2 regions of the Gryllotalpicola reticulitermitis genome follow, and region 1 is predicted to be linked to the other one. Evidence: riboswitches for the same ligand, from Rfam matches in the RefSeq annotation. Region 1 holds a riboswitch; the other holds the start of a gene.
What was found. A riboswitch is a leader RNA that binds a small molecule or an ion and turns the genes downstream of it on or off. The one in region 1 is predicted to bind thiamine pyrophosphate.
Positions count from the first base shown of each region.

Region 2: it holds a riboswitch for thiamine pyrophosphate, as region 1 does, so the genes downstream of both, thiM (hydroxyethylthiazole kinase) here and ACFOYW_RS05515 (ECF transporter S component) in region 1, are expected to answer to the same signal.

Region 1 covers NZ_JBHSCN010000003.1:305,579-309,786, reverse strand. Annotated here, with positions in the region: gene ACFOYW_RS05520 (ABC transporter ATP-binding protein) at 1-830, opposite strand, end outside; gene ACFOYW_RS05515 (ECF transporter S component) at 908-1,537, opposite strand; TPP riboswitch at 1,576-1,686, opposite strand; gene ACFOYW_RS05510 (hypothetical protein) at 1,811-2,179, opposite strand; gene ACFOYW_RS05505 (endonuclease/exonuclease/phosphatase family protein) at 2,316-3,233, shown strand; gene ACFOYW_RS05500 (DNA polymerase IV) at 3,245-4,208, opposite strand, start outside.
Region 2 covers NZ_JBHSCN010000005.1:791,724-795,931, reverse strand. Annotated here, with positions in the region: gene thiD (bifunctional hydroxymethylpyrimidine kinase/phosphomethylpyrimidine kinase) at 1-1,000, opposite strand, end outside; gene thiE (thiamine phosphate synthase) at 997-1,695, opposite strand; gene thiM (hydroxyethylthiazole kinase) at 1,692-2,504, opposite strand; TPP riboswitch at 2,497-2,592, opposite strand; gene dnaK (molecular chaperone DnaK) at 2,777-4,208, shown strand, end outside.

The sequences.
Region 1 (4,208 bases):
TTCGGCCCGATGACCACGGTCGACGCCGCCGCGGGGACCTCGGCGTCCAGTCCGGACCGTACGGCCGGCCCGCGCCGGTCACGGCCGACGGCAAGAGCACGCGCCGCGAGCAGCGCGGGACCGGCCGCCACCACCCGCGGCGACGACGGAACCGCAACGTCGGGGAGCCAGACCCCCGCCGCTTCCAGGGTCGAGCGCTGCGCGGCGAACACGTGCTCGGGGCGGCCGTCGGCAAGCATCCGCCCCTCCTCGTCGAGCACGACGACACGATCGACGAGTTCGAGCCACGTCGACACGCGGTGCTCCACGACGATCAGCGTCGCGCCGCTGCGTTCGAGCGCGCGCCCGACGGCTTCGCGCACCTCGGTCACCCCGGCGGGGTCGAGGTTCGCAGTCGGTTCATCAAGCAACAGCAACCCGGGGCGCATGGCGAGCACCCCTGCGATCGCGAGCCGCTGTCGTTCGCCGCCCGAGAGCCGGGCGGTCGGGTGCGACAGCGGCACATCGAGTCCGACCGCATCGAGCGCGGCGCTGACCCTGGGCCAGATCTCCTCCCGCGGCACGCCGAGGTTCTCGCACCCGAACGCGACGTCGTCGCCGACGCGTGGCAGGACCGCCTGGGCGTCCGGGTCCTGGAGGACCAGGCCCGCGCGCCCGCGGACGGTCTCCGGCGCCGCGCCATCGACGGAGAGCTCACCCTGATGCTCGCCCTCCTCGTCGCCCCCGACAACCCCGGCGAGTGCCGCGAGCAGGGTCGACTTGCCCGCCCCCGACGGTCCGAGCAATAGGACCCGCTCCCCCGGTTCGACGGCGAGATCGAGCCCGCTCACCGCCCAGCGCAGCCGCCCCGCGTGGCGCCAGCCCCACCCGCGCGCGTCGATGCGCGCCGGGCGGACGGCCTGCGCGGTCAGACTCGTGCCTTCGCCCGGCGCCCCGCGGCGAAGCGGTCGAGCGCGCCTGTCGCGGCAAGCGCGCGCACGACGAGCCAGCCCACCAGGCCGGCGAGGATCGCTCCGGACACCGCGGTGCTCACGAGGTAGATGACGTTGTACGCCACCGACTTCGCCGCGTTGCCGAACACGACCAGCTCGAGCGCCCACTCGCCGAGACCGCCCGCGGCCCCGGCCAGCATTGCGACACCAAGACCGCCGCGGCGGTAGAGGAACAGGGCGAACACCGCTTCCATCAGCAGGCCCTGCGCGAGCCCCGAGTAAACGGTAGTAATGCCCCACTGCTCGCCGATCGCCATCTCGACGACCGCCGCGAGCAACTCGGTGAACAGCGCGGCGCCGGGCTTCCGGATCACCAGCGCGCCCATCACGCCCGCGAGCAGCCATGCGCCGTTCGCCACGCCACCGAGGCCGGGCGTCACGGCATCCGCCGCGCCGTACCAGGCGTAGCCGGGCGTGTCCCACAGCCAATAGACGACGCCGATCGCGATGCCGAGCACCGCCGCGACGATGATGTCGACCGGACGCCACTTCCGCCTGCGGGCCGTCGCCGTCGCATCCACCAGTGAATCGATTGTTGCGTGCACTCGTTCATCCCTTTCTCTCGGTGACGAGGGCACGGGATTAAGAGATAGATCAGCCTCCCTGCGCCGGCATTACCCGGATCAGGTTCGACGGTCGAAGGTTGAGAACCTTCCTCTCAGCCCGGCTCACCGGACTCCCGTGTACTGACCACAATCATAGACTTGCCGCATGGTCGAGTTCGCGCCCGTGATCGGTCTGACGATCGCGTTCCTCGTGCTGCTGCGCGTCTTGATCTGGCGCAAGCGACGTGAAGAGCGCCAGCGGCGCGGGCGCCGCTAGCGGCGGCGCTTGCGCGACGCCTTCGCGAGGTGCGCGAGCGCGCGGCCGGTGACCCACACGAGTGGTGTCGCGACGGCGAGCAGGACGACGAGGTTCGGCTCGAATCGCAGCCCGCGAATGTCGCGCACATACGCGCCGAGCGGGATGGTGCCGGCCATGCCGCCACCGCCGCTGCCTTCACCCTCCCCGTTGAACGGCTGGCTGTCGCCCGCGCTGTTCCCCCGGCCCTCGCCCGCCCCGAAGGCGTGAAAGGTCATCGCCACGGGCACGATGTGGATGCCGTTCAGCTCGGTCGCCTCGCCGTAGACGTTCGAGACGCCGACGCCCTTGGTGAGTTCTGCCAGTCGTTCGGTCAGTGAGGCCATGTCAACGCTCCTTCAGCGTGCTCTGCGCGGTGCCGAGCGCTAGAAATGCAGCTCATGCGGCCACGCTACGCGTAAGGCTCGACGGGGTGCCAGGGTCTTCTCAGGCCGCCGGACCCTGTCATGCGAAGATCGACCGATGCCTTCCCCCCGCCCGGCACGCCTGATCGTCAACGCCTTCCTGGGCGTCCTCGCGCTCGCGGTCGGCGCGCTTCTGCTCTGGCACCGGGCGATTCCCGACGTCGGCGGCGTCATGGGCCTCATCGAGTCGGTGCTGCCGTGGTTCGGCGTCCCGGTTCTCGTGCTCGCCGTCGTGGCGGCCGTGCGCCGCTCTGCCTTCATCGGCGTCGGAACCCTCGCCGCGGTCATCGTGTGGCTCGCCGTGTTCGTGCCGCATATCGTCCCCGACGGAGGCCACGGCACGGCGAAGGTGACGGTGATCAGTCAGAACGTCGACGCCGGCAACCGCGACCCGGAACGCACCATCGCGTCGCTCGCCGCGCGGAAGCCGCAGGTGATTGCGCTGCAAGAGCTGACCAGCGCGTCGACCGCAGCGGCCGAGCGCAGCCTCGACGCGCGCTACCCGCACCATTTCATCGTCGGAACCGTCGGAGTGTGGAGCGAGCTGCCGCTCTACCACGAGCAGTCGTTGACACTCGGACTCGGCTGGAAGCGGGCTCTTCGCGTCGATGTGGCGACGGATGACGGGCTGGTTCGTCTGTACGCGCTGCACGCGGCGTCGCTGCGACCCGGCGAGTTCTCCGTGCGCAATCGGATGCTGCACACGCTGGCCACGACGCTGCGCGCGGATCATTCGACGAAGCTCATCGCGCTGGGCGATTTCAACGCGGCGTCGACGGACCGCGCCTTCACCCAGCTGCTCGGCACCGTCAACGAGCCCGATCTGACCGGCTGGGGCTTCGGGTTCACCTGGCCGTCGGTGCTGCCGTTCGTGCGCGTCGATCATGTGCTCGAGCGCGGCCTTCCGGTCGTCTCGAACACGGTGCTGCCCGGCAACGGGAGCGACCACCGCCCTGTCGAGGTCGGGCTGCGCTGAGCGCTTCGAGGTCAGCCGCGAAAGTGGTCGCTGTCGCCGACCTGGCGGGGCTTGGTGCCGAGCAGCGAGGCCGGTGCGAGCACGCCCGACCCGAACTTCGCTGCGATGCCGTCGAGGGCCTGCTCGGTCTGCCGCCAGCCTTCGTCGGGGTCCCAGAGGGCGGGCTGGCCGCCGGCTGCCTCGAGCTGCTCGACCCGCACGCCGATGAGGCGGATCGGGCCCCTGTCGCTCCACGCTTCGTCGAGCAGCGCCGCGGCCTCTTCGTAGATGCGTCTGCCGACGGACGTGGGCTCGGGCAGCGTGCGCGAGCGGCTGATGGTGCGGAAGTCGGCGTAGCGCAGTTTGAGCCCGACCGTGCGTCCGACGACGGATGCCTGACGCAACCGCGCCGCCGCGCGAGAGGCGAGGCGCAGCAGCTCGCGCCGCAGTATCGCCGCATCGGTGACGTCGAACTCGAACGTCTCTTCGTGGCCGATCGACTTCTCGATGCGGGTCGTCTCGACGACGCGCACGTCGACACCGCGTGCCAGCTGCCACAGCCGGGTGCCCGAGACGCCGAGGCGCTTCTCGAGGAGCTGGTGCGGCGCCGAGGCGATGTCGCCGACGGTGCGCAGGCCGAGGTTGTTGAGCGCCGTCTGCGTCGACGGGCCGACGCCCCAGAGCGCGCCGACGGGCAACGGGTGAAGGAACGCCAGCGTCTCGGCGACGGGGACCACGAGCAGCCCGTCGGGCTTCGCCCGGCCCGATGCGAGCTTGGCCACGAACTTGGTGCCGGCGACGCCGACGGATGCGGGCAGCCCCGTCTCTCGCCGCACCCACTCGCGCACCTGTGCGGCGATCTGCGACGGGCTGCCCAGCAGCTTCCGGGCGCCTGAGACGTCGAGGAACGCCTCATCGATCGACACCGGCTCGACCAGTGGCGTCGCGCGACGGAAGATCTGCATGACCTGGCGGGACAGCTCGGCGTACCGCTCC
Region 2 (4,208 bases), on a different contig from region 1:
GCGCGCTCGCACGGCCGAGGACCTTCGCGTACTCGCGCAGGTACAGGGCGTCCTGCGCGAGGTAGGAGCGGAACCGCTCGCGGTCGAGCGTGCCGTCGCCGAGGCTCGTGACGAACGGCAGCGCGTCGATCTGCGCGCGGATGTCGGCGCAGTCGCGCCACCACGCCGCGGCGTGGTCCTCGGGCTGCTCGTCGTGCAGTCGCGCGAAGTGGTCGACGGGCCCGTTGCCGTGGCCGACGGCGAGCGCACTGCCGGCTCGCATCGCATCCGTGAGCCAGGTCTTCGCCGTGTCGATCGCGATCTCCCAGGCCTCGCCGCGCGCTCGGCGGGTCGCCAGCGCGCTGGACAGCGAGCAGCCCGTGCCGTGCGTGGCGGCCGTCTCGAGGCGGGCACCCGGGAATTCGGTGATGGCCCCGCCGGGCTTCACCAGCGCGTCGGGTGACGACGCGCCCCCGAGATGACCGCCGGTGACCAGCACGCGCACACCGTGTTCTGTCGCGAGCCGGGCGGCCTGCGCGAGCGCGTCGTTCCACCCGCTCGCCTCCGGTTCGCCGGCGAGCACCGCGAGCTCGGGCAGGTTCGGGGTCACCACGTCCGCGTGGCGCAGCAGGCGGCGCAGCGCGTCTTCGGCGGCGGGCGCGAGCAGGCGCGCGCCGCTGGTCGCGACCATCACCGGGTCGAGCACGACGATCGGGGGTCGGCGCCGTGCGAGCCAGTCGGCGACCACGTCGATGACGGATGCCTCGGCGAGCATGCCGATCTTCACGGCGTCGATGCGGATGTCGTCGGCCACGGTGTCGAGCTGCAGGCGCAGGAACTCGGGCGGCGGTACATGCACGCCGGTGACGCCCACCGTGTTCTGTGCGGTCAGGGCCGCGATAGCGGCCATGCCGTATCCGCCGTTCGCGGCGATCGACTTGAGATCGGCCTGGACACCGGCGCCGCCGCTCGGGTCGCTGCCCGCGATGCTGAGCACGCGCGGGGTGGTGCTGCTGGTCATGCGGCCGCCCGCCACGCGTGCGCGAGCTCGCGCGCCGCCGCCTGCGGGTCCTCCGCGGCGCACACCGCCGACGCGACGGCGAGCCCGGCCGCGCCCGCACGTCGGAGCGGGACGGTGTCGGCGACCGTGACACCGCCGATCGCGACGCAAGGAAGTGGGGTGGTGGCCGCGAGTGCGCCGAAACCGGCCGTGCCGAGCGGCTCGGGGTGGTCGGGCTTCGTGCGCGTAGCACGGATGACCCCTACCCCGAGGTAGTCCACGGTTCGATCGGGCAGCGCGGCAACGGCGCGGAGCTGCGCCGGTGTGTTCGCGGTAAGGCCGAGAATCGCCGCGGGGCCGATGAGCCTGCGGACGAGCGTGACCGGAAGATCCGACTGGCCGACGTGCACGCCGTCGACCCGTGCGCCCGCGGCGCGCGCGGCGAGGAACACGTCGACGCGATCGTTCACGATCAGGGCGGCGCGGCCGGCGGTGAGCTCCGCCGCGCGCAGGACGAGCTCGTAGAAGCCTCGCGCCGACGCGTTCTTCTCGCGCAGCTGCACGGCGGTCACGCCGCCGGAGGTCGCGGCGCGCACGATGTCGAGGACGCCGCGCGACCCCGCCGAGGCGGAGTCCGTGACCAGATAGGTGCTCAGGTCGAAGCCGGTCATGCCAGTCGTGCCAGTCGTTCCGCTCGTGACAGTCGTGCCGGTCATGCCAGTCGGGCCCCGGCCTGGAGCGCGTCGGGGGTGAGCGCGGCGAGTGCGTCGAGGAACCCCACGGCGAACGAGCCGGGACCGGTGGCGCGCGTCGCAGCGTCTTCCGCCGCGAGGTTGTACGCGGTCACGGCGGCGACCGTGGCGGCGAGCATGTCGGCCTCCACCGCGGCGAACGCGGCGATCACCGCGCCGAGCGCGCACCCTCCCCCGGTGACGCGAGTGAGCAGCGGATGCCCGTTGTGGCCGCGCACGACACGCTCGCCGTCGGTGAGCACGTCGACGGCGCCGCTCACGGCGAGCACGCTGCCGTAGCCACGGGCCAGCTCCTGTGCCGCGTCGAGCGCGGATTCCGGGTCGTCCGTCGCATCGACGCCGCGGCCGCCGGCCCCCTGGCCGGCGAGGGCGAGGATCTCGCTCGCGTTGCCCCGCACGATCGCCGGGCGCCGCTCGAGCAGCTCGGCCGCGAGTGCCGTGCGCACCGGCAGGGCGCCCACGGCCACCGGGTCGAGCACCCACGGGGTTCCGGAGTCGGCCGCGGCGGCGACCGCCTCCCGCGCCGCTTCGCGCTGCTCGGCGTGCGGCGTGCCGAGGTTCACGAGCAGACCGCCGGCGTGCGCCGCGAAACCGCCGGCCTCGCCCGGGAGGTCGACCATGGCGGGCGCCGCACCGAGCGCCAGCAGCACGTTCGCGGTGAACCCCATGACGACGGAGTTGGTGATGGCCTGCACGAGCGGCGCGCTCTGGCGCACCGTCTCGAGCAGCTGCGCGGCGGCGTCCGCGCCGATTTCTGGCGTGCGAATACTCAATTCGCGACATCCCTTCGCTAGTCCGAACTAGATCAGGTTCGACGGGTGTGATCTCAGCGCCGCAGTCGGCGCACCCCGTGTCACTGCTGTCGAGCCTAGCGATGAGCGCGCGGAATGTGCGCGGCACTTGCGAAGTTGATACGAGCGGACTCAAGTTTTGATGGATGCGGTTGACCGGGCATCCGTACCCCGATAAAGTTGAGTCAACGCGGCTCAATGCCGCAAGCAGACTTCAGCAACAAGCCAGGCAACAAACGCAGGAGGGCCAACACATGGCACGTGCAGTAGGTATCGACCTCGGAACCACCAACTCCGTCGTCGCTGTTCTCGAGGGTGGCGAGCCGACCGTCATTGCGAACGCAGAAGGCTTCCGCACCACCCCGTCGGTGGTCGCGTACACGAAAGACGGCGAGGTGCTCGTCGGCGAGACCGCGAAGCGCCAGGCCGTCACCAACGTCGACCGCACGATCTCGTCCGTCAAGCGCCACATGGGCACCGACTGGAAGCAGGAGATCGACGGCAAGAAGTACACCCCGCAGGAGATCTCGGCGCGCATCCTCGCGAAGCTGAAGCGCGACGCTGAGCAGTACCTCGGCGACACCGTCACCGACGCGGTCATCACGGTGCCGGCCTACTTCAACGACGCCGAGCGCCAGGCCACGAAGGAGGCCGGCGAGATCGCGGGTCTCAACGTGCTGCGCATCATCAACGAGCCGACCGCGGCGGCGCTCGCCTACGGCCTCGACAAGGGCCGCGAAGACGAGCTCATCCTGGTCTTCGACCTCGGTGGCGGCACCTTCGACGTCTCGCTGCTCGAGGTCGGCAAAGACGATGACTTCTCGACCATCCAGGTCCGCGCGACCGCCGGCGACAACCGCCTCGGCGGCGACGACTGGGACCAGCGCGTCGTCGAGCACCTGATCAAGAAGTTCAAGGACACGACCGGCGTCGACGTCTCGAAGGACAAGATCGCGCTGCAGCGCCTCAAGGAGGCCTCGGAGCAGGCGAAGAAGGAGCTGTCGAGCTCGATGTCCACGAGCATCCAGCTGCCGTACCTTTCGCTCACCGAGTCGGGGCCGGCCAACCTCGACGAGACGCTGACCCGCGCCCAGTTCGAGCAGATGACCTCCGACCTGCTCGACCGCACGAAGAAGCCCTTCCAGGACGTCATCCGCGAGGCGGGCATCAAGGTCGGCGACATCGCGCACGTGGTGCTCGTCGGCGGCTCGACCCGTATGCCCGCCGTCTCCGAGCTCGTCAAGAAGGAGACCGGGAAGGAGCCCAACAAGGGCGTCAACCCCGATGAGGTCGTCGCCGTCGGCGCGGCCCTGCAGGCCGGCGTGCTGAAGGGCGAGCGCAAAGACGTTCTGCTCATCGACGTCACCCCGCTCAGCCTCGGCATCGAGACCAAGGGTGGCATCATGACCAAGCTCATCGAGCGCAACACGGCCATCCCGACCAAGCGGTCCGAGACCTTCACCACCGCCGACGACAACCAGCCGTCGGTCGCGATCCAGGTCTTCCAGGGCGAGCGCGACTTCACCCGCGACAACAAGGCGCTCGGCACCTTCGAGCTCACCGGCATCGCGCCGGCGCCGCGTGGCATCCCGCAGATCGAGGTCACCTTCGACATCGACGCGAACGGCATCGTGCACGTGTCCGCGAAGGACAAGGGCACCGGCAAGGAGCAGTCGATGACCATCA